One region of the Streptomyces sp. NPDC058985 genome, then DNA from elsewhere that is predicted to be linked to it. Evidence: riboswitches for the same ligand, from Rfam matches in the RefSeq annotation. Region 1 holds a riboswitch; each other region holds the start of a gene.
The links. A riboswitch is a leader RNA that binds a small molecule or an ion and turns the genes downstream of it on or off. The one in region 1 is predicted to bind cobalamin.

Region 1 (7,141 bases):
GAGCTGGGTGCCGTCGGTGGTGCTGTTGTCGGGCACGTCCAGGCAACGGCCCGAAGCGACGCCCTTGATCGTTCCGCCGTCCGCGGGCGGTGTGGTGGAGCCGCCGTTGAGTGCGTTGAGGACGGCGGTGTAGGCGGGCTTCTTGCTGCCGTCGTTGTTGAACAGCAGCGGCGTCTGCTCCGCACGCCAGGAGTCGCTGTCGCGCACACCCCAGACGGTGACACCGAGGCAGCGCGAGACGGCCAGGCAGTCGTTGACCACGTTGGCGTAGGTCGAGGCAGAGGCACCCTGGATGTCGAGTTCGGTGACGGCCACGTCGACGCCGAGGGCGGCGAAGTTCTGCAGGGTGGTCCGGAAGTTGCTGTTGTAGGGGCTGCCGCTGTTGAAGTGCGACTGGAAGCCGACGCAGTCGATCGGCACCCCGCGCTGCTTGAAGTCCCGCACCATGGCGTACATGGCCTGGGTCTTGGCCCAGGTCCAGTTCTCGACGTTGTAGTCGTTGTAGCAGAGCTTGGCGGACGGGTCGGCGGCGCGCGCGGCGCGGAAGGCTACCTCGATCCAGTCGTTGCCGGTGCGCTGCAGGTTGGAGTCGCGTCGCGCTCCCGAACTTCCGTCGGCGAAGGCCTCGTTCACGACGTCCCACTGCGTGATCTTGCCCTTGTAGTGGCTCATCACGCCGTTGATGTGGTCGATCATCGCCTGGCGCAGCGCACTGCCGCTGAGGCTCTGCATCCAGCCGGGCTGCTGGGAGTGCCAGGCCAGGGTGTGGCCGCGCACCTCCTTGCCGTTCTGTACCGCCCAGTTGTAGACGCGGTCGGCGGCGGTGAAGTTGAACTGGCCCCGCTGCGGTTCGGTGGCGTCGATCTTCATCTCGTTCTCAGCCGTCACCGAGTTGAACTCGCGGGCCGCGATCGTCGCGTACGTCGAGTCGCTCAGTCTGTTCGCGGCGATGGCGACGCCGAAGTAGCGGCCGCTCTGCGCCGCCGCGGCACCGAGCGTGCTCTCGGCGGCCTGCGCGGGCGGCGGCGCGACCAGTGCGGCGACCACTCCCAGGACGCCGGCGACCAACGCCAGCAGCAGAACGCGGGTTTTCCGCCGGACAACGGGTCCGGGAAGGGCATATGAGCCCATGGCTGTGCCTCCAAGGCAGGAAGAACGGGGTCACCGGGCATCGGGGGCATGGGACCCGGGAGGGTCTCCATCGGCACGGACGGGCCCGGTCGTCCGCCGAGTGACGTACGCCGGGTGCCGGTGCGAGCCTCATGGGGACGACATGCGGAGTGGCGCAGGTGTCTCGGCGCGCGGATTTGTTGGGGCAGGTGTGCGCGGCTCTGCATACGGCGCAGCCCGCCCCGATCCCGCGCTGTTCGATATCTCGGTCTTCGGTCGAGTTACCAGACAGATGATTGAGGGGTTGACGGTGACTCGTCAATCCTCTTGCGTCGGAAATATTTCCGCCGTCAAATCGAAAATTTCGGAAACCCGTTCAGGTCGGCGGACCCCAGCACCAGCGAGCCGCTTTCGCGAACTACCTGGTGATCCGCAGGTGACGCGCGCGCTCATCACACTCGGGGAGGAGCTGTTTGCGGACAGATCGGCGACAGACCTTGACCGGGGGACCGCGCCTTCCTAGCTTGTGGCGTCACAGATCCGAGAGCGAAGCGAAAGTTTCGAATCCTCTGCGCCCGGCGCGGCTGCCGCTCCAGGGTTCATCGGCGGCGCCCCACCCCGCCCCCAAAGGAGGCCCCCTGATGTGGCTTCGCCACCCGTTCCCGGTCCGCCCAAGACGCGTACTCGGGGTTCTCGCGCCCCTGCTGCTGGTGGCCGCCTTCCTCGGCGCCCAGCCCGCCGAGGCGGCGACCGTAGACCCCAACGCCTCGTATGTGCTGGTCAACCGCAGCAGCGGCAAGGCCCTGGACGTCTACAACATGGCGACCGGCGACGGCGCCCGCATCACCCAGTGGACCAGGAACGACCAGAGCCAGCAGCAGTGGCAGTTCGTCGATTCCGGAGACGGCTACTACCGCGTCAAGTCCCGCCACTCGGGCAAGGTCCTGGACGTCCACAACTGGTCCACCGCGAACGGCGGCTCGATCGTCCAGTGGACCGACCTGAACGGCGCCAACCAGCAGTGGCGGCTGGCCGACGGCCCGGACGGCTACGTGAGGCTCGTCTCGCGCCACAGCAACAAGGCCCTCGAAGTACAGGGCGCCTCCACCGCCGACAACGCGAACATCGTCCAGTACGACGACTGGGGCGGTACCAACCAGCAGTGGCGGCTCGTCGAGGTCGGCGCAGGCACCCCTGGCTCGTGCGACCTCCCGTCGAACTACCGCTGGACGTCGACGGGCGCGCTGGCGCAGCCCAAACAGGGGTGGGTCTCGCTCAAGGACTTCACCGTCGCCCCGTACAACGGCAGACAACTCGTCTACGCCACCACGCATGACACGGGGACGAGGTGGGGTTCGATGAACTTCGGCCTGTTCACCAACTGGCCGGAGATGGCCTCGGCCGGCCAGAACACGATGAACAACTCCACCGTCGCACCCACGCTCTTCTACTTCGCGCCGAAGAACATCTGGGTGCTCGCCTACCAGTGGGGCGGGACCGCCTTCTCCTACCGGACGTCCAGTGATCCCACCAACCCCAACGGTTGGTCGTCCGAGCAGGTGCTCTTCTCCGGAAGCATCTCCGGCTCCGGGACGGGCCCCATCGACCAGACACTCATCGGTGACGGCACGAACATGTACCTGTTCTTCGCCGGTGACAACGGCAAGATCTACCGGGCCGCCATGCCGATCGGGAACTTCCCGGGCAGCTTCGGCTCGACCTCGACGGTGATCATGAGCGATACGACGAACAACCTGTTCGAAGCCCCGCAGGTCTACAAACTGCAGGGCCAGAACCGCTATCTCATGATCGTTGAGGCGATCGGCTCACAGGGCCGGTACTTCCGCTCGTTCACGGCCACCAGTCTGAACGGCTCCTGGACCCCCCAGGCCGCGACCGAGAGCAACCCCTTCGCCGGCAAGGCCAACAGTGGCGCCACCTGGACCAACGACATCAGCCACGGCGAACTGATCCGCACCAGCCCCGATCAGACCATGACCGTCGATCCCTGCAATCTGCAGCTGCTCTACCAGGGACGCAGCCCCAACTCCGGCGGCGACTACGGCCTCCTGCCCTACCGTCCGGGACTGCTGACCCTGCAGCGCTGACGGCAGACGCGGATCCTGCACGAACTGCGGGCAGCGCGGTCACCAGAGTCGTTATCCGGCCACAGCCGCCACCACAACCGAACAGGGGACACTGTTCGTGCCGCCCTCCACATTCAGGACAACCGTCGAAGCCGCACTGTCGCAGGCGTGGGAGGCCCCCTACGCTGATGTCCGCAGTCGGTTCGCGCCTCCCGCCCGACCGGGCGCCCGGTGGTGCGACGCAAGAGGGAACCCGGTGCGAATCCGGGGCTGTCCCGCAGCGGTGAGTGGGAACGGAAGCCGTCGATGTCACTGGGCCCCCGTCAGGGCCGGGGAAGAGACGGCCGGTAGGTGTCCGCCCTTCCGGCGGACGTGCCCGCGAGTCCGAAGACCTGCCACTGCGCCCGCGTCCCGCGCGGGCTGTGCACGTGACCTCGTGGACTGGGTCGGCGGTACGGGCGGTCGTACGTCGTACGGGTGGCCGCGCCTCCTGCCCCGTCGGCGTTCAAGGCCCGGTACGGAGGAGGATGGTGTGCGGGACCCAGCCGGTTCGCGTCGGCCGTACAGCCCCCGGGAGCCGGACGTGGACGGCGGCACGGTGTCCGGTGTCTGCCAGGGCACTCTGGGTGAGCTGTACCAGGGCCCGTTGCGCGTGGGCGCCGATCCCGAGATCGCGGTGGTGTCCTTTCCCGTGGACCGCCACGCGTGGGTCTATTTCACTCCGAGGACGGCGGCCGGCCCTCCGCCGCACGCACCGCCGCTCGGGAAGAAGTCGGTGGAGGCGGTCCGGCTCTTCCTGGACCACTACGGCCTCACGCTGCCCCCCGGTGACTGGCACACCCACTCCGAACTGCCGGTGGGCGTGGGGATGGCCAGTTCGACGGCGGACATCGTGGCGACGCTGCGCTGCCTGTTCCGCGTCTTCTCCCTGCCGTACGACACGGAGGTGGTCCGCGGCGTCCTCGCGCGGATCGAGCGCTCCGACAGCGTCTTCCTCGACGAGTTCGCCCTGTACCTCAGTGGCCGGCACCGGGTCGTGCGGCGGCTGGGACCGGATCTCGGCTTCCACACCGCCTACGTCACGGAACCCGGCACGGTGGACACCGCCGCCGTCACTCCCCTGCTGCTGGACCACTACCGGCGCCGCGGCGAGGAGTACCAGCGGTGTCTGACCGATCTGGTGAAGGGCTTCGACTCGGGTGACCCGGCCGCCGTCGCCCGTGCCGCGTCGGTCAGCGCCGCGTTGTCCCAGGAGGTTCTGCCCAAGGCCACCTTCGGCAGCCTGCAGGCCCATCGTGAGCGGTTCGGCGCCGACGGCGTCTTCGTCGCCCACACCGGCTGCCTGGCCGGGTATCTCTTCGCCTCGCGCCCGGGCGCCCGGGTCAAGTCCGACCTCTCCGCGTTCTTCCGCTCGCTCGGCCACCAGTGCACCTTCGCCCAAGGAGGCTACGGGTGATCCACCCCCACATCGCCGACGCCCTGAAAGCACCGGACCTCGTCCGGCTCACCGACGGGCTGGTCCTGCTGCGGTTCGAGTCGATGAAGATCTACTCGGCTCTGGCCGCCGTCCGCCATCTGCTGGAGCGGGGCACCGTCCGTCCGGGACAGACCCTGATCGACAGCTCCAGCGGCATCTACGCCTACGCCCTCGCCCTGGCCTGCCACCGGTACGGCATGCGGTGCCACATCGTCGCCTCCACCACGGTCGACGCCACCACCCTCGCCCAACTGGAGATCCTCGGCAGTACCGTGGAACAGGTCAGACCGTCGCGGAACCTCAAGCTCGACCAGGAACTGAGGGTGCGACGGGTGCGCGAGATCCTCGCCGAGCGTCCGGGACACCACTGGATGCGCCAGTACCACGACGACGTCCACTACCTCGGCTACCAGGAGGTCGCCGACCGGATCGCGGCGGAGTTCCCGGACACACCGCTGACCGTCGTCGGCGGTGTGGGCTCCGGCGCCTCGACCGGCGGCATCGTCGAGCGCCTGCGCGGCACGGACCCCTCGGTGCGCCTGGTCGGCGTCCAGCCCTTCGGCAGCGTCACCTTCGGCAGCCAGGACCATCACGATCCCGAGGCGATCATCGCGGGCATCGGCTCGTCCATCGCCTTCGACAACGTCCGGCACCATCTCTACGACACCGTGCACTGGCTGGACTTCACCCACGCCATGTCCGGTGCCGTCGCCCTGCTGCGCGAGCACGCGGTGTTCGCCGGGCTGTCCACCGGTGCCGGCTACCTCACGGCGACGTACGAGGGCCGCCGCCATCCCGACCGACTGCACCTGGTGATCGGGGCCGACACCGGACACCGCTACGTGGAGCGCGTGTTCGCCAGGCACTCCGAGGCTCTGGAACCAGCTGCGCTGAAACCCGTCGAGGTCCGCACTCCGGAGGAGATGGCCATGCCCTGGTCGAGGATGACGTGGCGGCGCACCGGCTGCCCGGCCGACCGGAAGGAGCGTGCCGCATGACCGTGGCCTGCCTGGAGTCACTGACCTTCGGCCTCGGCCGTCTGGTCCGCGCCGCCGACCGGCTCGGTGAGCGCCTGGTGCTCCTCACCCGGGATCCCGCCTACTACGCCTACGAACTGGACCGGCTGCCCGCCGGCGCCCTCGAAGTCGTCGTGACCGACACCTTCGACGTGGACCGGGTCACCGCGCTGCTCCGCCGCATCCCGCGGCTGGGCGGTCTGATCAGTTCGACCGACACCTGGACTCTCAGCGGCGCCGCCCTCGCCGAACGCCTCGGCCTGCCCGGTCTCGACCCAGCCGTCCTGCGGCTGACCCGGGACAAGGCCGCCGTACGCAACAGGCTGCACGATGCGGGTCTCACCCGGGCGAGGGCCGTCGAAGGCGCATACCCGGACCGCGAGGCTCGCGGGCTGCTGCTGAAGGAGGCGGGGCTGCCGCTCGTGCTCAAGGACACCGCGGGCACCGGGAGCCAGAACGTGTGGCTGGTGCGCGACGAGGACGAACTCGACGCGGCGCTGGCGCAGGCGTCCGGCCGGGAGCTGAAGGGACGCCTGTTCGCGGAGCCCTATTTCAGCGGCCCGGTATACAGCGCCGAGACGCTCACCTGGGCGGGCCGGACCCGGCTGCTGGGGGTGTCCAGCCGGCTGATGTCACCGGAGCCGCACTTCCGGGAGGAGATCACCGCCTTCCCGGTCGCCTTCCCCGCCCCGCAGGCGACGTCCCTGGAGCGTTGGCTCGACCGGGTCCTCGAAGCCATCGGCTACACCGACCGCTTCGCACACGTGGAGTTCGTACTGACCGCCGACGGCCCGGAAGTGGTGGAGGTCAATCCCCGCATCGGGGGCGCGCTGGTCGGAGAAGGGCTGTGCCGGAGCCTCGGCGTGAACGTGTACGAGGCGATGGTCGAGGCGGCGCTCGGCCGCCGCCCCGGTCTCATGGACGTGGACCTTCCCGGCGGTCCGGCGGTCGCCTTCGTCCTCGGCTACCCGGCCGCTCCCGGCGTGTTCACCGGAGTCGCCGGGCTGGACCGGCTCACCGGCATGCCGGGAAGACCCGCCTGGTACCCGACCAAGCAGGCCGGCGAACTCATCGAGCACCTGGGCGACAGCCGGGGATACGCGGGCATCGTGTACGCGGAGGCGGAGACCGCCGAACTCGCCACCCACCGCGCGGTGGCCGCCGCCAACGCCCTGCGGGTACGCACCGTCCCGGCCGGCCGGGACGCGCCCGGTGGGTGAGCGCACCACCCGGGGACCGGGCCCGCGCGCCGCGCTGTTCCCGCTCACGGGTCCGCTGCGGTTCCTCCTGCTCAGCTCGTTCCTCATTCCGCTCGGCAGCTTCATGGTCCTGCCGTTCATGTCGGTCTTCCTCCACGAGCGGCTCGGGTTGGGGCTGGGCACGGTCGGCGTCGTCCTGGCCGCGGCGTCGCTCGTGCAGTTCTCCGGCGGCATCGTCGGCGGAGCCCTCGC
Region 2 (7,141 bases), on a different contig from region 1:
GCCTGCCCGCTCCGGTCAGGAGGCGGGCAGCTCACCGCGGACCGTGCGGGCGGCGGCGACCAGGTTCTCCAGCGACGCACGGGTCTCGGGCCAGCCGCGGGTCTTCAGTCCGCAGTCGGGGTTGACCCAGAGCCGCTCGGCCGGGATGGCCTTCAGGCCCGTACGCAGGAGGTCGGCGGCCTCGTCGGCGCTCGGGACACGCGGGGAGTGGATGTCGTAGACGCCCGGTCCGGCCTCGCGGGGGTAGCCGTGGGCGGCCAGTTCCCGGGCGACCTGCATGTGGCTGCGGGCCGCCTCCAGACTGATGACGTCGGCGTCGAGGTCGTCGATGGCCTGGACGATGTCGCCGAACTCCGCGTAGCACATGTGGGTGTGGATCTGGGTGTCCGGACGCACCCCGCTCGTGCTGAGCCGGAACGCCTCGGTCGCCCACGCCAGGTAGGCGGCGTGGTCGGCGGCCCGCAGGGGCAGGGTCTCCCGCAGCGCGGGCTCGTCCACCTGGATGACCGAGGTGCCGGCGGCCTGCAGGTCGTTCACCTCGTCGCGCAGGGCGAGGGCGACCTGGCGGGCGGTGTCGCCGAGGGGCTGGTCGTCGCGGACGAAGGACCAGGCGAGCATGGTGACCGGCCCGGTGAGCATGCCCTTGACCGGGCGGTCGCTCAGGGACTGGGCGTAGTTCGTCCAGCGCACCGTCATCGGCTGGGGGCGGGAGATGTCACCGGCCAGGACCGGCGGCCGGACGTAACGGGTGCCGTACGACTGGACCCAGCCGTGCTGGGTGGCGAGGTAGCCGGTCAGCTGCTCGGCGAAGTACTGGACCATGTCGTTGCGCTCGGGCTCGCCGTGCACCAGGACGTCGATTCCGGTCTTCTCCTGGAAGGAGATGACCTCCTGGATCTCCGACTTGATGCGCTCCTCGTAACCGGCCTCGTCGAGGCGCCCGGCGCGCAGGTCGGCGCGCGCGGTGCGCACTTCGGTGGTCTGCGGGAACGAGCCGATGGTGGTGGTCGGCAGCAGGGGCAGCCCGAGGTGGGCGCGCTGGGCCGCGGCCCGTTCGGCGTACGGCTGGGAACGGCGGGTGTCGGCGTCCGTCACGGCCTCGGCACGGGAGCGGACGGCGGGGTCGCGGGTGATGGGTGAGGTGGCCCGGGAGGCGAGGTCGGCGCGGTTGGCCGCGAGTTCGCCGGTGATGGTGTCGGTGCCCTGGGCGAGGCCCTTGGCGAGCGTGGCGATCTCGGAGGTCTTCTGCCGGGCGAACGCGAGCCAGCGCAGGATCTGCGGGTCGATGTCCCGCTCGAGGGCCGCGTCCAGCGGGACGTGCAGCAGGGAGCAGGAGGCGGAGACGTCGACACGGTCGGCGAGCCCGAGCAGGGTGCCGAGTGTGGTCAGGGACTTCTGCAGATCGTTGATCCAGATGTTGCGGCCGTCGACCACACCGGCGACCAGGCGCTTGCCGGGCAGTCCACCGACGGCGGCGAGCGCGTCGAGGTTGGCGGCGGCGGCCTCGGTGAAGTCCAGCGCCAGCCCGTCCACCGGTGCCTTGGCCAGCATCGGCAGGGCGTCGCCGAGCCGGTCGAAGTACGAGGCGACCAGCAGCTTCGGACGGTCGGGCAGGGCGCCGAGATCACGGTAGGCGCGCTCTGCGGCGTTCAGCTCGGCCGGGGTGCGGTCCTGTACGAGGGCGGGTTCGTCGAGCTGGACCCATGCGGCGCCGGCCGCACGCAGGTCGGCGAGGACCTCGGCGTACACGGGAAGCAGCCGGTCCAGGAGCGTGAGCGGCTCGAAGTCCGCGGGCACGCCGGGAGCGGGTTTGGCGAGCAGCAGGTACGTGACAGGACCGACCAGGACCGGACGGGCGGTGAAGCCCTCCGCGAGGGCCTCCTTCAGCTCGGCGACCTGCTTGGTGGAGTCGGCCGTGAAGACGGTGTCGGGGCCGAGTTCGGGGACGAGGTAGTGGTAGTTCGTGTCGAACCACTTCGTCATCTCCAGCGGCGCCACGTCCTGGGTGCCGCGGGCCATCGCGAAGTAGCCGTCCGTCGCGTCGGCGGCGACGGCGGCGCGGTGCCGTTCGGGGATCGCGCCGACCATGACCGTGGTGTCGAGGACGTGGTCGTAGTACGAGAAGTCGCCGGTGGGCACCTCGTGGATGCCGGCGTCGGCGAGCTGCTCCCGGTTGTTCCGCCGGAGTTCGGCGGCGGTGGCGTGGAGGGCGTCGGCGGTGACGCGGCCCTTCCAGTAGCCCTCGATGGCCTTCTTCAGTTCACGGTTCTGACCCTGGCGGGGGTAGCCGTACACGGTGGCCCGTGCTGCCGCGGCTGCGGACTTCGCTGTCACGGAGATCTCCTTCGCGAGATGAATCCCTGAGATCCCGGGAGACGGGACGAGAGCGCGAAGGTCGCGGCTGACCACCGGACGGTGACTACCCCGCGCGGCAAAGGCACGGTCCCTCCGTCTGGTGCACGCCGACCCGCCCTCGAGGTCACCGGGATGTCCGCGCACGGAATGGTCCGCACGCGGGCAGTTGGCAGGTCTTCGGACTCGCGGGCACGCCCTCCGTCCGGAGGACACCTACTGGCCGTCGCTTCCCGGGCCCGGTACGTCGGACCCAGTGCGTATGACGGCGGTCGTTCCTGCTCACCGCTGCGGGGCAGTCCCGGATTCCCACCGGGTTCCCTCTTACGACACCCCGCCTGGCGGACGGGGCGAACCAGCTGCACCGTTCACCCTACCGGGGCCGGCCCCGGAACAGGCCGGATGCGTCCGGCATGCGGACGGTGCGACGGGACACGCCGCCGGCGGACTACTGCTGGGCCCAGTCGTTCCGGTCCCGCTCCGGCGCGTCGGCGTGCCGCGGGCAGGCCGTGTCGTGCGCCGAGCCCAGCGAGGTCCACCACACCTCGCAGCAGTCGGCACTCACGGGGACGCGGGCGGCGGCTGGGCGGGTGCACTCCGGGCCGTGCACGGCGCCGTCGGAGTGCCGCCAGAAGGCGCAGCAGGGGGCGAGGCCGACCGGCTGCACATGAGGCGGCCGGGCCAGGAGTTCGGCCCGGCGCGCCAGGACGGTCCTGCGCCGGTGCTCGGCTCCCTCCCGGGCCGCGCACCAGGCCATGACCCCCGCGGCGTAGAGACCGGGCAGGGCGAGCCAGGGGTGGTGGCTGCCCCCGTACCAGGCGGCGACGAGCAGGAGAACGGCGGCGGCACGGCACCCGCGTGCGGTGCGCAGGCTCGGTGTCACAGGAGACTCCCGTGGGTCGGCGACGGAGAAGGCCTCAGGACACCCGTATGCCCCCGGTCCGCGGACCTACGTCCACCCGTCGCGCCGATCCGCGTCCGGGTAGGTCCTCAGCCGCGTGGAGGGGCGGAAACTCCGTTGCGGACACCGGCCGACGCCCCCGATCCTGCTCGCATGTCCACCGCCGACCTGCGGCCGGCCACCCTTGCCGACGCGCCCGCCATCACCCGTCTCCTCAACGAGATCGACCGGATCGAGATCGGCCGCCCCGAGACCGACCAGCACACCGTCGAGGCCGACCTGAAGCATCCCGAGACGGATCTGACCCGGGACTCGTGGCTCGCTTTCGACGGCGGCCTGCTGGTGGCGTACGGGCTGCTGTGGGACGAGTCCGGCGGCGAGCGCGTGGACATCGACCACTACGTGCTCCCCGGCCACCAGGACACCGGCCTGCGGCTACTGGCCGCCATGGAGGACCGCGCCCTCGCCAAGGCACGGACCAACGGGGCCGCTCGGGCCGTCGTCCACCTGCACCTCAACGCCCGGCCCACGACCGACACCGCGCTCCTCGCGGAGCGGGGCTGGCGGGTCGTCCGGTCCCACCACGTCCTGCGCCGGGCGGTGGACCCGGCGGCCGACCTGCCGCCGCGGGCCCCGGCCGGGGTGAGCGTGCGTGCCTGCGCGACGGAGGCGGACCGTGTCCGGGTGCACGAGCTGTACCAGGAGGCGTTCGCCGGCCACTTCGACTTCCAGCCGCGCCCCTACCGGCTCTGGCTCAGCGACATCGACGCCGAGGGGCTCGACTGGTCCCTGGTGTGGATCGCCGCCACCGACGACCTGGGGGACGCCGGTTTCCTGCTGGCCCGGGACGACCGCGAGGCCATGGGCTGGATCCGCGCCCTCGGCGTGCTGGGCGAGGCACGGGGGAGGGGCCTGGGCGGATTCCTCCTGCGGCACGCCTTCGCGCACTTCGCCGCGCGGGGCCGGGACACGGTGGGCCTCGGGGTCGACACGGCCAACGCCACGGGCGCACCGCGGCTCTACGGACGCAACGGCATGACCGTCCACTTCGCGGTCGACACCTGGGAGGCCGTCATCGGCTGACACCCGGTGCGGCACCCGGTGGCGTCCTCTGCATGATGGCGGGTCAGTTGATCGATTCGCAGCCGCTGCGATCGCCGTTGATGTTTCGGTACCGCGGGAACTTCAGGTACCGGGAGCTCTGAGTGCCGTACTGGCCGTCGGCAGAAATGTTCTCCCGTCCCTGGGCGGTCGCGAGGGCATCACGCGTGGCCGGCCCGAAGTCGCCGTCGGTCGCGAGGTTGAATCCGTAGCAGGAATTGAGGGTGAACTGGAGCCAGCTGACGCCGGATCCTGTGCTGCCGTAGTCCATCCAGCAGTTGGCGGTTCTGCCGGTGCCGGTTTGATATGCCGGCCGGGTGATGGAGTACCCGGGGGTGACCCCTGATGATGTGACCTGGTTGCTGTTGCACTGCCCGGCGTATGCTGCCGTCGCGGAGGGTGCGACCGCCATGGCCCCGCTGAGTAAGCCAGCTGTGAGGGCACCGATCGCCACCACGCGTGGGGCTCGTGAAGTCGGACGTGTGATCATGAAAGCGTCTCCCGGAGTCTTGGCGGTGAGGAACTCGTCCCTGACCTGCTGAGCCACTCTAGGATCCTCGCGGCCTCAAGGCTTTGCCGTGTGTGCACGGAACCTGGTCAGTCGTGCACCGGTTCGAGGTGACGCCGCCGGGCTCGGTAAGGCTTCGATGCCTGATGGCGGTGCCTTCAGGATGCACACCGTTGCAGTACTGGCTAGCTCTGCGGCCTCTCGTCGCGCCGCGCTCGCTCCCGCGCGTGGTGGCCGAGGGCCGCGCTGCGGCTCGTCGACAGGTGGTGCAGGACCAGTTCCTGGACGCGCTCCACGTCGCGTTCCGCGATGGCCTGATAGAGAGCCTCGTGTTCCAGGGCGACGGCCATCAGGTCGTCGTGCTGGCCCATGAGCCAGCGCAGGCGGCTGCGCAGGACCCGTTCGAGTTCGTTGAGCAACTCGTTGGCGGCCAGCGAGATCACCGTCTGGTGGAAGTCGGCGGCGGCCCGGCGGGCTCCCACCGCGTCGTCGGCGCGGGCCGCGTCGAGTTCGGCGTCCACCGTCGCACGGAGCCGTTCGAGACCCTCGCGGGTGTGCCGACCGGCGGCGAGCCGGAAGGCCAGGGTCTCCAGACCCGAGCGGACCTCGTCGAGGTCGGCGATGTCGCTCGTGGTGAACTCCCGCACCACCGCCCAGGACCGCGGCCGCGGTGTCACCAGCCCTTCCGACACCAGCGTCCTCAGGGCCTCCCTGACGGGCAGCCGGCTCACGCCCAGCGCCTCGGCCAGCTCCCGCTCCACCAGGCGGCTCCCCGGTCGCCGCACGCCGTCCACGATCTCGTCGCGCAGCTGTCGCGTGACCCGCTCGGACTCGGGCGTGAAGCCCTCTGACGCAGCCATCGCCGTCCTTCGTCCCTCTTCCCGTTCCGAGCCGCACGAACGCGCCGTGCGGAGCGGCGGCCGGGCGGCCCGTCAGAATACCCCGGAGCCGGCCGCCGGCCGGGGCGCGGGAGGAGTCGGCGACGGGTCAGCCCACCCGCGGGGGCCAGTTGACGATCCGCTTGGCGCGCGGAGGCGCGTAGGTGCGCACCTTGGACGTGGACAGGCCGAGGCGGACCAGGGACTCGGCGACCGTCACGGCGGCCGTGACGCCGTCGACCACGGGGACCCCGGTCCGTTCCACCACGCGTTCGGCGAGCCCGGCCATGCCTCCGCAGCCCAGGCAGATCACCTCGGCCCGGTCGTCCTCGACCGCGCGGGCGGCCTGTTCGGTGATGGCGTCCACGGCGGCCTGTTCGTCCCGCTCCAGCTCGAGCACCTGCAGCCCGCTGGCGCGCACCGAGGCGCACCTCGCGCTCAGTCCCGCCACCTCCAGCCGCTCCTCGATCAGCGGGACCGTACGGTCCAGGGTGGTGACGACGGAGTAGCGGCGGCCCAGGAACTGGGCGGTGCTCGCCGCGGCCTCGGTGATGTCGACGACGGGTACGTCGAGCAGTTCCTGGAGCCCCTCGCGGCCGTGCTCCCCGTAGCCCGCCTGGATCACCGCGTCGAACGGCTCCGGGTGGGCCCGGACGGTCTCCATGACGGCGACGGCGGCGAGGTAGCTCTCGTAGTTGCCCTCGACGGACTCCGCGCCGAAGGCCGGGGTCAGCGGCACGATCTCGGTGCCCTCGGACGCCGCGGCGGCGGCCTGCTTGCCGATCGCGTCGGTGATGGACTGCGTGGTGTTGACGTTGACCACGAGGATGCGCATGGGTGGGGCCTTCTGCTCGGATGGACGGTTCCCGGCTGGCGGGAGGACGTGCGCGGCGGCGACGGAGTGTCCGTGCGGGGGTGGTGTGCGGTGGTGAGGGGGCCTGATCCGTCCCTTAGGCGGAGCTGTTGTCCGGGGCGGGGCCGGTGGGGAGGGCCGGGTGCGTCGTCGTCTCGGCGGAATGTCGGGTGCCTGCGGCGAACGTGCCCTGTGCCCGGGGCGGCGTCCGCGCGGTCGGAGGGCCTGATCCGTCGCGCGGCGGAGCAGGCCCGTCCTGCGGCGAGTTGCCCCGCCCGCTGGGGAACTCGCCCCGCCCCGCCCCGCAGTGCCCCGTGCCCGCGGTGGACGTGGTCCGCGACGGTCGGGGGCCCGGTCCGCGGCGGGGGAGGCAGGCCCGGTCCGTGGCGGGGGAGCAGGCCCGGTCCGCCACGCCGGCGACCGGACCCGCCACACCTGCGGAGCTACTCCGCCGCCACGGCGATGGCCTCGCCGTCCACGTCGCGGATCGGTGAGGCGCGGTCCGCGATGACCGCGTACAGCGCGGCGGCGACGATCGCTCCGACGAA
Region 3 (7,141 bases), on a different contig from region 1:
TGTTCATGCCCGGGAGGCCGTCACCGCACAGGTCGCGCGCGAACTGCAGCTCGGCCTCGACGGCCTCCCGCAGCATGTCGGTGACCTGCTGCTCGAGCCGCTCGTCGAACAGCTCCGGCTCCTCCTTGCGCACGGTGTCGACCACGTCGAAGGCGAAGGACATGTGCATCGTCTCGTCCCGGAACACCCAGTTGGTGCCGGTGGCCAGACCGTGCAGCAGACCCCGGCTGCGGAACCAGTAGACGTACGCGAAGGCGCCGTAGAAGAACAGTCCCTCGATGCAGGCGGCGAAGCAGATGAGGTTCAGCAGGAAACGGCGGCGGTCGGCCTGGTTCTCCAGGCGGTCGATCGACTCGACCGAGTCCATCCACCTGAAGCAGAACTCGGCCTTCTCGCGGATGGAGGGGATGTTCTCCACGGCCGCGAAGGCGGCGTTGCGGTCCTCCGGGTCGGGCAGGTAGGTGTCCAGCAGCGTCAGATAGAACTGGACGTGGACGGCCTCCTCGAACAGCTGCCGCGACAGGTACAGGCGCGCCTCGGGGGAGTTGATGTGCTTGTAGAGGGTCAGCACCAGGTTGTTCGCCACGATCGAGTCACCGGTGGCGAAGAAGGCCACCAGCCGGCCGATCAGGTGCTGCTCCTCGGGGCTGAGCTTCGCGAGGTCGGCGACGTCCGAGTGGAGGTCGACCTCCTCGACGTGCCAGGTGTTCTTGATGGCGTCCCGGTAGCGCTCGTAGAAGTCGGGGTAGCGCATGGGGCGCAGGGTCAGTTCGAAGCCCGGGTCGAGCAGGTTCTTGGTGTTCTCGGTCATTACTGGCAGGCCTCGCAGGACTCGGGGTTTTCCAGGGAGCAGGCGACCGCCTCGGGGTCCGGGGCGGCCTGGGCGGGGACGGTGGCCCGGCCGGCGGCGCGGGCGATCCTCGTCGCCGGGCGCGAACGCAGGTAGTAGGTGGTCTTCAGGCCCTGCTTCCAGGCGTACGCGTACATCGAGGAGAGCTTCCCGATGGTCGGCGTCTCCAGGAACAGGTTCAGCGACTGGGCCTGGTCGAGGTACGGGGTGCGGGCGGCGGCCATGTCGATCAGGCCGCGCTGCGGGATCTCCCAGGCGGTGCGGTACAGCGCGCGGACGTCCGCGGGGATCCAGCTGAACTCCTGGACCGAGCCGTTGGCCTCGCGCAGCGCCTCGCGGGTGCGGGCGTCCCACACGCCGAGCCGCTTGAGGTCGTTCACCAGGTACGAGTTGACCTGGAGGAACTCGCCGGACAGCGTCTCGCGCTTGAACAGGTTGGACACCTGCGGCTCGATGCACTCGTAGACGCCCGCGATGGAGGCGATGGTGGCGGTCGGCGCGATGGCGAGCAGCAGGGAGTTGCGCAGCCCGGTGGTGGCCATGCGCTCGCGCAGCGCCGCCCAGCGCTCCGGCCAGGTGGTCTCGACGCCGTAGTGGTCGGGGTGGAGCACGCCGCGGGCGGTACGGGTCTTCTCCCAGGCCGGCAGCGGGCCGTTGCGCTCGGCGAGGTCGGTGGACGTCTCGTACGCGGCGAGCATGATCCGCTCGGCGATGCGGCTGGACAGGGCCTTCGCCTCGGGCGAGTCGAAGGGCAGACGGAGCTGGAAGAAGACGTCCTGCAGGCCCATCGCGCCGAGGCCCACCGGGCGCCAGCGGGCGTTGGAGCGACCCGCCTGCTCGGTCGGGTAGAAGTTGATGTCGACGACCCGGTCCAGGAAGGTGACCGCGGTGCGGACGGTGGCGTCCAGCCGCTCCCAGTCGATGTCGCCCTTCGCCACGTCGACGAAGGCGCCGAGGTTGACCGAGCCCAGGTTGCAGACCGCGGTCTCGCCGTCGTCCGTGACCTCCAGGATCTCCGTGCAGAGGTTGGAGGAGTGGATGACGTTGCCCGGCTCGGCCGTCTGGTTGGCGGTGCGGTTGGCGGTGTCCTTGAAGGTCATCCAGCCGTTGCCGGTCTGCGCGAGGGTGCGCATCATGCGGCCGTACAGCTCACGGGCGGGCAGGGTCCTGCGGGCGAGCCCGGCGGCCTCGGCCGCGCGGTAGGCCGCGTCGAACTCGGCGCCGTACAGGTCGGTCAGCTCGGGCACGTCGGCGGGCGAGAACAGCGACCACTGGCCGTCGGCGTCCACGCGGCGCATGAACTCGTCCGGGATCCAGTGCGCCAGGTTCAGGTTGTGCGTGCGGCGGGCGTCCTCGCCGGTGTTGTCCCGCAGCTCCAGGAACTCCTCGATGTCCGCGTGCCAGGTCTCCAGGTAGACCGCCGCCGCGCCCTTGCGCCGGCCGCCCTGGTTCACGGCCGCCACCGAGGCGTCCAGCGTCTTGAGGAACGGGACGATGCCGTTGGAGTGCCCGTTGGTGCCGCGGATCAGCGAACCCCGGGAGCGGACGCGGGAGTAGGCGATGCCGATGCCGCCGGCGTGCTTGGAGAGGCGGGCGACCTGGTGCAGGCGGTCGTAGAGGGAGTCCAGCTCGTCCTTGGGGGAGTCGAGAAGGTAACAGGACGACATCTGGGCGTGCCGGGTGCCCGAGTTGAACAGGGTGGGGGAGGAGGGCAGGTAGTCGAGGCGGCTCATCAGGCCGTAGAGCGCGCTGACCTCGTCCACGGAGCGGGCGGTGTCGTCCTCGGCGAGGCCGGCGGCGACCCGCAGCATGAAGTGCTGGGGCGTCTCGACGACCTTGCGGGTGATCGGGTGCCGCAGCAGGTAGCGGCTGTGCAGGGTGCGCAGCCCGAAGTAGCCGAAGCGGTCGTCGGCGGCCCGGTCGATCGTCGCGTCCAGCCGGTCCGCGTGCTGCCGTACGAACTCGGCGGTGCGGTCGGCGATCAGGCCCTCGCGGTGGCCGGTGGCGACCGACTCGGTGAAGGACGTGACGCCCTGGGAAGCGGCCTCCGCGCGGATGCCGATGGTCAGCAGCCGGGCGGCCAGGCGGGAGTAGACCGGGTCCTCGGAGATGAGACCGGCCGCCGCCTCCGTGGCCAGCTCCCGCAGCTCGGCCTCGTCCGCGTGGGCGGAGCGGCCGCGCAGCGCGGCGGCGGCGACCCGGCCGGGGTCGGCGTCGGGGAGGTCGGCGGTCAGCGCGGTCAGGGTCCGCAGCAGGGCGGCACCGGGTCCGTCGGACTCCTCGGTCACCGGCATCGCTGAAGTCGTCACCGGGGTCGCTGCGGCCGGATCGGCTGGCGCGATGGTCACGTGGGGGCACTCCCTCGCTCGGCACGGGGCCTGGCGGAGGGCAGGGGGCAGCACACGAGCGCACGCGGCGTCGCGTCCACCGGCCCACTCCACGAGGCCCGGACGTCATGGCACCCGGGCCGGGAGGCCGGGCGCACTGTCGGCAGGTCCTCGGACTGAGACACGCGTGCACGTACGTCCGAGAACGTACGGATGCACGCATGTACACCGTTGCGGGACAGTTCCGGATTCACACCGGATTCCCCTGCGGCGACAGCGAGCACGAGCATACATCTTGTGCCGGGCTCCGCCAGCACCCCCAGATGTTGTGTCCGCCAGCGTGTCGGGGTGGTGTCAGAGCGTCAGTTCGTAGGTGAGGAGAGTGATGTCGTCCAGCTCCGGCAAGGGGTTCCAGTCGCGGTCCGGGGTGCGGGTGAAGCCCAGGCGCGCGTAGAGGCGGTGGGCGGTGCGCATGGTGGCCTGGGTGGACAGCACGACGCGCGCGCAGCCCTCCACGGACCTTGCGCGGTCGACGCAGGCCCGCACGAGCGCCTCGCCGGCCCCGCGTCCGCGTGCCTCGCGGGCGACGGCGAGCATGCGTATCTCGGCCTCACCGGGCCGGGCGATGTCCGCCATGGGCCCGCCGGAGGGCACGAAGGTCACGCCGCCGAGCACCCCGCCGTCCGCCGCGGCGACCAGCACCTCGGCGGCCGCCGCCCGCTTGCCCACGGCGCGCAGCTCGTGCAGGTACGCGTCGTCCTCCCCGAAGTCGAGGAGGCCGTCGCGCAGGTAGGCCTGTGCGGTGATCTCGCCGAGGGTGTCGTACTCCTCGGCCGCCGCCCGCCGTATCACGAAGTCCATGACCCCGAGTGTGCCCGACGGGTACGACAACGGGCCGCCGGATTTCTCCGACGGCCCGCTGCGGAAGAAGGACCTGTGGGGAAGGACCTCCAGGAAGGACCTAGTGCGAGGTGCCCGCCGTGGCCGGCGGCAGTTCGACCTCGACGCCCGGGTCGCCCGCGTCCGCCGTGTAGTCGCTCGGCTTGGTCTCGTCGACGCCGTCGGGCGCCTTGACCGCCCGCAGGACGAAGGTCAGGACCACGGTGACCAGGATGTTCAGCACGAAGGCGGTGAGACCGATGTAGCCGATCTCGCCGATGCCGGGGATCTCCTCGGAGGAGCCGCCGAAGTGCTTCTGCGTCGGCGAGGCCACGCCGTAGGCGGCGACCGTGCCGTAGACCATGCCGACCGCCCAGCCGCCGAGCAGCGCCCAGCGGTGGAACCAGCGGGTGAACAGGCCGCCGACCAGCGCCGGGAAGGTCTGCAGGATCCAGATGCCGCCGAGCAGCTGGAAGTTGATCGCGACCGTCTTGTCCATGCCCAGGACGAAGACCAGCGCACCCACCTTCACCAGCAGCGACACCAGCTTGGAGACCTTGGTCTCCTGGGCCGGCGTGGCGTCCGGCTTGATGAAGTCCTTGTAGATGTTGCGGGTGAAGAGATTCGCCGCCGCGATCGACATGATCGCCGCCGGCACCAGCGCGCCGATGCCGATGGCCGCGAAGGCCACGCCCGCGAACCAGTCCGGGAACATGTTCTCGAACAGCTGCGGGATCGCCAGCTGCCCGTTCTCCACCTTGACGCCCGCCGCGATCGCCATGAAGCCCAGCAGCGCGAGCAGACCCAGCATCAGCGAGTACAGGGGCAGGATCGTGGTGTTGCGCCGGATCACCTCACGGCTGCGCGAGGACAGCGTCGCGGTGATCGAGTGCGGGTACATGAACAGCGCCAGCGCCGAGCCGAGGGCCAGGGTGGCGTACGTCCACTGGCCGCCGTGGTCCGGCACCAGGCCGCCCTTGCCCGATTCGGTGAACTTGTCGCCGGCCGCGGCGAAGATGTCGTCGAAGCCGCCCAGCTTGATCGGGATGTAGATGATCGCCACCGCGATCACGATGTAGATCAGCGTGTCCTTGACGAACGCGATCAGCGCGGGCGCGCGCAGCCCCGACGAGTAGGTGTACGCGGCCAGCACACCGAAGGCGATCAGCAGCGGCAGGTCCTTGATGAACCAGTTGGTGTCCTCGCCGCCGCCGACGCCCATCACGTCGAGCACGGCCTGGATGCCGACCAGCTGGAGCGCGATGTACGGCATCGTCGCGAGGATGCCGGTGACGGCGACCGCCAGCGACAGGCCCTTCGAGCCGAACCGGCCGCGCACGAAGTCCGAGGTCGTCACGTATCCGTGCTTGTGGGAGACCGACCACAGGCGCGGCAGGAAGGTGAAGATCAGCGGGTAGACCAGGATCGTGTACGGCACCGCGAAGAAGCCTGCCGCGCCCGCCGCGTAGATCGCCGCCGGGACGGCCACGAAGGTGTACGCGGTGTACAGGTCGCCGCCCAGCAGGAACCAGGTGACCCAGGTGCCGAACGACCGGCCGCCGAGGCCCCACTCGTCGAGGCTGTGCTCGTTCGCGGCCCGGCGCCAGCGGGCGGCCAGGAAGCCCATGGCGGTGACGAGGACGAAGAAGAAGATGAAGACGCCGAGCGCGACGCCGTTCACGCCGTCGTTCATTTGGCCCCGCCTTCCCGGCGGGCGCGCTGGTCACGCTGCCACAGCTGGTACGCGATCACCGTGAGCACGGTGGAGATGAGTACCCACGCCATCTGGTACCAGTAGAAGAACGGTATGCCGATGAAGGTCGGGTCCGTCTTCGCGTACGAACCGACCCAGAGCATGGCGACGAACGGTGCGACTAGGCAGAGGCCGATGACGACGCGCACAGGCGTCACCACCGGGCCTCTGCTCACTTCCGGGGCTTGTGACATGCGGTGGCTCCGTCCCCTCGCTGATCACCTCGTGCAGTGCGCACGAAATGTAGGTGACGGCGTCAGGACAGCGGAAGCCCTCGTCCGCATATCGGTCCTGAACTGCAACTTCGCGGTCGGGAGCGGTATGTTCTGCCCGGTTTGTGCTAGGGAGTGCCGTTTGGATCTGGCCGGCTCCGGGCAACGGCGCCTTGCAACCGGCCCGAGCGGGGTCTGGCGCGTGCAGCTGCAAGGCGGAGGAGGGCGACAGGGCGGAGCCCTGGCAACCGACGACAACGCCGCAGATGTGCGTGCCAGACCCCGCGACCCCGGCGAGATCCAAACGGCACCCCCTAGTCCTGGGGGCGCTTCAGGCGGGCCACGAACTTGTAGCGGTCGCCCCGGTACACCGACCGCACCCACTCCACCGGCTGACCGGTGCGGTCCTGGGAGTGCCGGGAGAGCATCAGCATCGGCAGGCCCACGTCGGTGCCGAGCAGGCCGGCCTCGCGCGGGGTGGCCAGCGAGGTCTCGATGGTCTCCTCGGCCTCGGCGAGATGGACGTCGTACACCTCGGCGAGCGCGGTGTACAGGGACGTGTACTTCACCAGGGACCGGCGCAGCGCGGGGAAGCGCTTCGCCGAGAGGTGGGTGGTCTCGATGGCCATCGGCTCGCCGTTGGCCATGCGCAGCCGCTCGATGCGCAGCACCCGTCCGCCGGCCGTGATGTCCAGCAGGCCGGCGAGCCGGTCGTCGGCGGTGATGTAGCCGATGTCCAGCAGCTGCGAGGTGGGTTCGAGGCCCTGGGCCCGCATGTCCTCGGTGTAGGAGGTGAGTTGCAGCGCCTGCGACACCTTGGGCTTGGCGACGAAGGTGCCCTTGCCCTGGATGCGCTCCAGGCGCCCCTCCACCACCAGCTCCTGGAGGGCCTGGCGCACGGTGGTGCGCGAGGTGTCGAACTCGGCGGCCAGGGTGCGCTCCGGCGGGACCGGCGTGCCCGGTGTCTGTGTCCGGGTCATGTCGAGCAGATGCTTCTTCAGACGGTAGTACTTGGGCACGCGCGCGGTACGGACGGTCGCCCCACCCTCGTTCTCCGCACTGCTGACGTCGGTGCTCATGCTCTGCCTTCCCGGCTCCGGGTGCCGAAGTGACCGGCATT
Region 4 (7,141 bases), on a different contig from region 1:
CGCCGCCGCCCTCGCGGACGTACCGGTCGAGGCGTCCTGCTTCTGCCGCCTCGACACCGCGCAGGCCCCCGGTGGGGCGGGCGGCTGCTGCGCCACGGACCCTAAAACTACAGAACTGTAGAAAGTGGTCTTCTATACGATGGCCTCCGCACGGAGCGCACAGCGGCGGAAGGAGGCGGCCCGTGACGGATCACCGGCGGTCGCGGCGGCGGGGTCAGGGCGAGCTGGAGGCCCTGGTGCTGACGGCGCTGCGCGAGGCGGAGGGGCCCGCGACGGCCGGCTGGGTGCAGGAGCGCCTGGGCGGCGACCTCGCGTACACCACGGTGATCACGATCCTGACCCGGCTCCTGGAGAAGGGCGCCGTCAGCCGCGAGCGGGCGGGCCGGTCCTTCGCCTGGACACCCGCGGACCAGGCCGGTCTGGCCGCGCGCAGGATGCGCAAGGTCCTGGACGCCGAGAGCGACCGGGAGGCGGTACTGGCCAGCTTCGTCACCGGCCTCGACCCGGACGACGAGCGGCTGCTGCGCGACCTGCTCGGGCACGCGCACGGCGCGGAGGACGGCTGACACCGCCATGGGGGTCTTCGTCTTCCTGCCGCTGGTCCTGCCGCTGACGGCGTGGCCCGTCGCCCGGCTGGCCGAGCAGCGTCTGCACCCGCGCACCGCGACCAGGCTGCTCACCGCCGTCGCCGCTGTCATGGCGCTGTGCAGCACCGTGTGCCTCGCGCTGGTGATGGTGGTCGGCACCGCGCAACTGCCCGGCAACCCGCTGCCCGACGGCTGGTCGGACCCCGAGGTGCGGGCGGCGGTGCCCTACGACGAGGTCGTCGGCAAGGCGGCGATCCCCGCGTTGTGCGCCGTGCTCATGGTCTCGGTCCGGGCGCTGTGGCGGCACGCCCGGGTGCGCCGCCGGGCCCACCGCGCCCTCGCCGGACTGCGGGGCACCGGCGTGGCCGTCCTGCCGGACGACGTGCCCTACGCGTACGCGCTGCCCGGCGGAGGCCGGGACCGGGTCGTGGTCACCACCGCGCTGCTCGACTGCCTCGAACCGGCCGAGCGGCGCGCGCTGTTCGCCCACGAGCGGGCCCACCTCGCCGCCCGCCACCACCGCTTCCTGCTGGCCGTCCGGCTCGCCGCGCTGGCCAACCCGTTCCTGCGCCCCCTGCGCACCGCCGTCTCCTACACGGCCGAACGCTGGGCCGACGAGGAGGCCGCGAAGGTGGTCGGCGACCGCCGCGCCGTGGCGACCGCGATCGGCAAGGCGGCCCTCGTCTCCCGGGGGACCCCGGTCGCGACCCTGGCCGGCCTCGCGGCGCCCGGCCCCGTGCCGCGCCGGGTGGCGGCCCTGCTGGGTCCCGCGCCCGCCGTACGCACCTGGCCCTCGCTGTTCACCTCGGTGGGACTGGCCGCGTGGGCCGCGGCCGCCGGAACGGCCGTGTCGGCGATGTCGTCGGCGAACTCCGCCGTCACCATGTTCCTCATCCTGCGGGCCGCCACCCCGCTCTGAGCCTCCGTCATGTTGACGGCATTCTCCGGGAAAAGTCCCTGGTCACAGAGGTGCCCGAGAAACTTCCCCACACGATCGGGTGATCGGCCAATCCGGAACCCGCCCGGCTCCGGATTCCCCGTGTGAGGGAAGAACCGAGACCACACCGACAGCGGACCGCCCGCCTGCGCTCCCTGCCTGCGATACGCAGGGCGGCTCGGCCCCCACGCGGATAGGAACCGCCCACCGGGCGGACAGCTCACCGAGCGGACCACCGCTCCACCTCGACGCGCACCACGCTCCACATCACTACAGCTCCACATCACTACATCAGCGCTGCCTCAGTGCTGCCGATTTGCAGGGAGATATCCATGAACGCCCGTATCCGTCGTTCCGCCGTCGCCGTCGTCGCGGCCGCCGTCCTGCCCCTGTCGCTGGCCGCCTGTTCCGACGACGGCGACAGCGGCTCCTCGGACTCCGCGCAGGCCGAGTCCTCGGCCCCCGCGGCCACCGACGACAAGTCCGAGGACACTTCGGGCGGCATGTCCGGCGCCGACGAGCCGTTCGGCCCGGCCTGCTCCACCGTGCCGAAGGAGGGCGCCGGTTCGTTCGACGGCATGGCGAAGGACCCGGTCGCCACCGCCGCCTCGAACAACCCGGCCCTGTCCACCCTGGTGACGGCGGTGAAGAAGGCAGGTCTGGTCGACACCCTCAACAACGCCGAGAACATCACGGTGTTCGCGCCCACCAACGACGCCTTCGCCAAGATTCCGAAGGCCGACCTGGACAAGGTCCTCAACGACAAGGCGATGCTCACCGACATCCTGACCTACCACGTCGTGGGCCAGAAGCTCGCCCCCAAGGACCTGGAGAACGGCTCCTTCGACACCCTGCAGAAGTCCAAGCTCACCACCTCCGGCTCGGACGAGGCCTACAAGGTCAACGACTCCGCCAACGTGGTGTGCGGCAACGTGAAGACCGCCAACGCCAACGTCTACATCATCGACAGTGTCCTGATGCCCAAGAGCTGACGCGGTCGGGCGCGTCGGCACCGGGGGCGGGTGAGGCAGCCGCCCGCCCCCGGCGGCGCGAGGACCCTGTGGTAGCTTGCGGAAGCCAGTCGAACCCACCTGGTGGGTCAGGGAATCCGGTGCGAATCCGGAGCTGACGCGCAGCGGTGAGGGTGACGGGCGGGACACGGGCCACTGGGCGGCTGAGGCCGCCCGGGAAGGCGTCCCGCCCGGTCGATCCCGAGTCCGAAGACCTGCTGGCACCCGCGCCGCGTACGGCGCGGGACGCACCGCACGACCGGGCTTCGCGTACGAGCCCTCGACGCCAGAGGATCTTCCTTGCCCGCCTCCTCGCGCGCAGCGCGCCCCGTCGGCCGCCGACGCCTTCCCGCCTCCCGCCTTCCCGCCTCCCGCCGTGCCGTCCGCGGCCTGGTGCCGCTCCTGGCCGGCGTCCTGCTGGCCGCCGGCTGCGGTTCCGGGACGGACACCGGCGACTCGGCCGCGCCGGACCAGGCGGCGGGCTACCCGCGTACCGTCCGTGACTGCGGCCGCGAGGTCGAGGTCGCCGCACCTCCGCAGCGAGCGGTCTCCCTCAACCAGGGCACCACCGAGATCCTGCTCTCCCTCGGCCTGGCCGACCGCATGGCGGGCACCGCCACGTGGACCGACCCGGTCATGAAGGGGCTGGAGAAGGCGAACGCGGACGTGCCCCGGCTCGCCGACGACATGCCGTCCTTCGAGACGGTCCTGGACGCCGAGCCCGACTTCGTCGCCGCCTCCTTCGCCTCCACCCTCGGCACCGGGGGAGTGGCCACCCCCCAGCAGTTCGGCGAACTCGGCGTGCCGGCCTACCTCTCCCCGTCCGACTGCGTCGGCAAGGACAACAGCGGCGACGGCGACGGTGTCCGCAGCGAGCCCTTCACCATGGATACCGTCTACCGCGAGGTCCGCGACCTGGCCCGGCTGTTCGACGTCGAGGAACGCGGCGAGAAGCTGATCGACGACCTGAAGTCCCGGGTGGAGAAGGCGACGTCCGGCGTCGACGCCTCCGACGCCACCCTCATGTACTGGTTCGCCAACTCCACGTCGCCCTACATGGGCGGCTGCTGCGGCGCCCCCGGCGTCATGACCCGCGCCGTCGGGGCGAAGAACGCCATGGACGACACCCACGACGAATGGCCGCAGGTCGGCTGGGAGACCGTCGCCGACCGCGACCCCGACGTCCTCGTCCTCGGCGACCTCACCCGCAAGTCGCAGACGGCCGAGACCGCCGCGAAGAAGATCGAGTTCCTGGAGTCCGACCCCGTCACCCGGAACATGACCGCCGTCCGCGAGAAGCGGTACGTCCTGCTCAGCGGGCAGGCCATGAACCCCACCATCCGCACCGTCGAGGGCGTCGAACAGGTGGCGGCCGCGCTGCGCGAGTACGGCCTCACCAAGTGACGTCCGCGAGCCGGGCGACGTCCGAGGACCGGGCTACTTCCAAGGACCGAGCCGCGTCCGGGGAGCGGCCGGTCTCGGGCATACGCACGGCCGGCCGCCGTGCCCACCCCCTGTGGGCGCTGACCGGAGTCGTCGCCCTGTGCGCCTCCGTGGCCGTCGCCGTCACCATCGGGCCGGCGGACATCGGCGTGGCCGACGTGTGGTCCGTGATCGTCGCCCACCTCGGCGCGGGCCCCGCCGCGGACGTCACCCCCATCCGTGACGGCATCGTCTGGGACCTGCGGCTGCCCCGGACGCTGCTCGCCGCGGTGTGCGGCGCCGGACTCGCCGTGTGCGGCGCCGTCCTCCAGTCCCTGCTGCGCAACCCGCTCGCCGACCCCTTCGTGCTCGGCGTCTCCTCCGGTGCCTCGACCGGCGCCGTCCTCGTCGTCGTACTCGGCGTGGGCGGCGGGGCGCTGTCCGTCCCCGGCGGGGCGTTCCTCGGCGCGGTGTGCTCCTTCGGGCTGGTCATGCTGCTCAGCCACAGCCTCGGTGGCACCCCTGACCGCGTGGTCCTCGCGGGCGTGGCGGCGATGCAGCTGTTCTCCTCGCTCACCTCCTTCGTGGTGATGACCGCGGCCGACGCCGAGACCACCCGGGGGGTGCTCTTCTGGCTGCTCGGCTCGCTCGGCGGGGCCGGCTGGAGGGACGTGTGGACCGGTACGGCGGTCCTGGTGCTGGTCCTCGCCGTGTGCCTCGGCCACGGCAGGACGCTGGACGCCTTCGCCTTCGGCCAGGACGCCGCGGCCACCCTCGGCGTCCACGTCGCCCGCACCCGGCTGGTACTGCTGTGCGCCACCGCCCTGCTCACCGCCGCCCTGGTCGCCTCGGCCGGTGCCATCGGCTTCGTCGGGCTGGTGCTGCCGCACGCCGTGCGGGCACTCACCGGTCCCGGGCACGCCCGCCTCCTGCCGGTCTGTGCCCTCGCCGGGGCCGTGTTCCTGGTGTGGGTCGACACTCTGGCCCGTACCGTCCTCGCCCCCAAGGAGGTCCCGGTGGGCGTGGTGACCGCGCTGATCGGCGTACCCGCCTTCGTCCTCGTCCTGTACCGCACCCGGAGGGCACGGTGACGCTGAGCGCAGAGCGTGTCTCCCGCGCCGCCGGCGGGCGGCTGATCCTGGACGGCGTCGAACTCAGCCCCCGGCCCGGCGTCATGACCGGCCTGCTCGGCCCCAACGGGTCGGGCAAGTCCACCCTGTTGCGGCTGCTGGCCGGCGTGCTCGCCCCCACCTCCGGCGTCGTCACCCTGGACGGCCGCCCGCTGGACCGGATGGGCCGCCGCGACGTCGCCCGGCGCGTGGCCGTCGTCGAACAGCAGGCGGACACGCTGGTGGACGTGTCGGTCCGCGACGTCGTCCGGCTCGGCCGGATCCCGCACCGCCGCGCCTGGGCACCGGCGTCGGCGGCCGACGAGGAGGTGGTCGCGGACGCCCTCGCGCGCACCGGCCTCACCGGTCAGGCCGACCGGCTCTGGCACACCCTCTCCGGCGGCGAACGCCAACGCGTCCAGATCGCCCGCGCCCTGGCCCAGCAGCCACGCGAACTCCTGCTGGACGAACCCACCAACCACCTCGACATCCAGCACCAGCTGGACGTCCTGGCCCTCGTCGTCGCCCTGCCCGTCACCAGCGTCGTCGCCCTGCACGACCTCAACCTCGCCGCGATGTACTGCGACCACCTCGTCGTGCTGTCCGAGGGGCGCGTCGTGGCGCACGGCGAACCGGCGGAGGTCCTGACCGCCGCCCTGGTCGCGGAGGTCTACGGCGTCCACGCCGAGGTCACCCGCACCGGCCCCGACGACCGCCCGCACGTCCGCTTCCTGGGCACGCTGAGGGGGTAGCGGCCGCTCCGCCGGAACGCGTGCGGACTTATGCGGTTCAAGACTCCTGCGGTTCGAACCCATACCGCCAAGTGGTCGGCACCGCCGTCACCGCCCCCGCCACGTGGCCGCCCGGCGCTTCGCGGCGCAGACACCCCGCGGGAAGGGACACCCCGCGGGAAGGGCTGACGCTCAGCGTCCCGCCGCCGGAGACGGCCCCGGAGCGTCGTCCGGGTCGAGCTGGGTGAGCAGTTCGGTGACCGCCGTCGTCGCCCTGCGGTGCCAGTGGGTGCGACGGCGGAGCATCGCGTGGTCGCCGTCCGGCACGAGGAGGAGGTCGGCCCGGGCGCCGGCCGTCCGGGCGCGGGAGACGTAGGCGGCGGACTCGGCCGGGTCGGTGATCCGGTCGCGGCTGCCGTGCATGACGAACACCCGCCGGTCCCGCAGCTGGGCGACCGGCTCGCCGGGCGGCACCCACGGGGCGAGGGCCACCACACCCCGTACCTGGGCGGCCTCCGCGGCGCGCAGGGCGGCCCGGCCGCCCATGGAGTGACCCAGCAGGACCACCGGCACGTCACCGACGAGGCGGTGCAGCTCGGCGAGCGCGCGCCGCGTGTCCCGCAGCGGATCCTCCGCCGCGCCGTTCCAGCCGCGGGAGCGGTAGCGCACCTGGCCGAGCAGCACGTCGTCGCGGTCGGTGGCCGCGTCCAGCGACCGCAGGAACGGGTGCATCCGCAACGCCGCGAGCTGCCACGGCCGTGTGGCCCGCCGGCTGTCCGCGCGGCCACCGTGCAGGACCAGCACCGCCGCTCCCGTCCGCCGCGGCCTGCGCCGCACCCACAGCGCCCCTGCCGACGGTTCGTCCCGCACGCTCATCCGGTCCCTTCCCCTGCCCTCGCCGGTCATCGGTGATCCGTTGCCGCACGGCCCGCGGATGGGTGGACCGTCAGCACAGGTCGGCCCAGACAGTGTGCCCTCCCGGCGCGGGCCGGTCCCCCCAGCGGGCGCTGAGGGCGTCGACCAGGAAGAGCCCCCGCCCGTCCTCGCCCCAGTCGAAGGCCGGGTGCCGCCAGCGTGCCCGTACCCGCCCGACGTCGAAGGCCTCGCCCGAGTCCGTGACCTCCACCCGCACCGTGCACCCGCCGTGCGCCCCGCGCCGCAGGGCCAGGGCGATCCGCACCGGCGGCCGGCCGTGCCGCTCGGCGTTGGCCAGCAGCTCCGCGACGACCAGCTCGGCGTCCGCGGCGAGCGCGCCCGTGCCCCAGGACGTGAGCCGGTCCCGGACCTCGCGGCGTACGGCGTGCACCGCGTACGCGGGCCCCTGGGCCACCGGCTCGTAGGTGTC

Region 2: it holds a riboswitch for cobalamin, as region 1 does, so the genes downstream of both, metE (5-methyltetrahydropteroyltriglutamate--homocysteine S-methyltransferase) here and ACFW01_RS23090 (hypothetical protein) in region 1, are expected to answer to the same signal.
Region 3: it holds a riboswitch for cobalamin, as region 1 does, so the genes downstream of both, ACFW01_RS11525 (ribonucleoside-diphosphate reductase subunit alpha) here and ACFW01_RS23090 (hypothetical protein) in region 1, are expected to answer to the same signal.
Region 4: it holds a riboswitch for cobalamin, as region 1 does, so the genes downstream of both, ACFW01_RS28895 (ABC transporter substrate-binding protein) here and ACFW01_RS23090 (hypothetical protein) in region 1, are expected to answer to the same signal.

Annotation. Positions count from the first base shown of each region.
Region 1 is NZ_JBHYJX010000027.1:95,477-102,617, forward strand. Features, by position in the region: gene ACFW01_RS23080 (endo-1,4-beta-xylanase) at 1-1,131, opposite strand, end outside; gene ACFW01_RS23085 (non-reducing end alpha-L-arabinofuranosidase family hydrolase) at 1,752-3,218, shown strand; cobalamin riboswitch at 3,430-3,595, shown strand; gene ACFW01_RS23090 (hypothetical protein) at 3,730-4,653, shown strand; gene ACFW01_RS23095 (cysteine synthase family protein) at 4,650-5,672, shown strand; gene ACFW01_RS23100 (ATP-grasp domain-containing protein) at 5,669-6,910, shown strand; gene ACFW01_RS23105 (MFS transporter) at 6,903-7,141, shown strand, end outside.
Region 2 is NZ_JBHYJX010000049.1:53,908-61,048, reverse strand. Features, by position in the region: gene metE (5-methyltetrahydropteroyltriglutamate--homocysteine S-methyltransferase) at 16-2,334, opposite strand; cobalamin riboswitch at 2,506-2,727, opposite strand; gene ACFW01_RS31850 (hypothetical protein) at 2,801-3,235, opposite strand; gene ACFW01_RS31845 (GNAT family N-acetyltransferase) at 3,407-4,336, shown strand; gene ACFW01_RS31840 (peptidoglycan-binding domain-containing protein) at 4,380-4,901, opposite strand; gene ACFW01_RS31835 (GntR family transcriptional regulator) at 5,048-5,722, opposite strand; gene ACFW01_RS31830 (aspartate/glutamate racemase family protein) at 5,850-6,575, opposite strand; gene ACFW01_RS31825 (NCS1 family nucleobase:cation symporter-1) at 7,037-7,141, opposite strand, start outside.
Region 3 is NZ_JBHYJX010000009.1:192,304-199,444, reverse strand. Features, by position in the region: gene ACFW01_RS11530 (ribonucleotide-diphosphate reductase subunit beta) at 1-811, opposite strand, end outside; gene ACFW01_RS11525 (ribonucleoside-diphosphate reductase subunit alpha) at 811-3,198, opposite strand; cobalamin riboswitch at 3,322-3,484, opposite strand; gene ACFW01_RS11520 (GNAT family N-acetyltransferase) at 3,532-4,038, opposite strand; gene mctP (monocarboxylate uptake permease MctP) at 4,139-5,749, opposite strand; gene ACFW01_RS11510 (DUF3311 domain-containing protein) at 5,746-6,003, opposite strand; gene ACFW01_RS11505 (GntR family transcriptional regulator) at 6,336-7,100, opposite strand.
Region 4 is NZ_JBHYJX010000040.1:34,547-41,687, reverse strand. Features, by position in the region: gene ACFW01_RS28915 (hypothetical protein) at 1-121, shown strand, start outside; gene ACFW01_RS28910 (BlaI/MecI/CopY family transcriptional regulator) at 183-566, shown strand; gene ACFW01_RS28905 (M56 family metallopeptidase) at 574-1,506, shown strand; gene ACFW01_RS28900 (fasciclin domain-containing protein) at 1,857-2,516, shown strand; cobalamin riboswitch at 2,586-2,772, shown strand; gene ACFW01_RS28895 (ABC transporter substrate-binding protein) at 2,835-3,938, shown strand; gene ACFW01_RS28890 (FecCD family ABC transporter permease) at 4,019-5,047, shown strand; gene ACFW01_RS28885 (ABC transporter ATP-binding protein) at 5,044-5,817, shown strand; gene ACFW01_RS28880 (alpha/beta hydrolase) at 5,989-6,672, opposite strand; gene ACFW01_RS28875 (ATP-binding protein) at 6,743-7,141, opposite strand, start outside.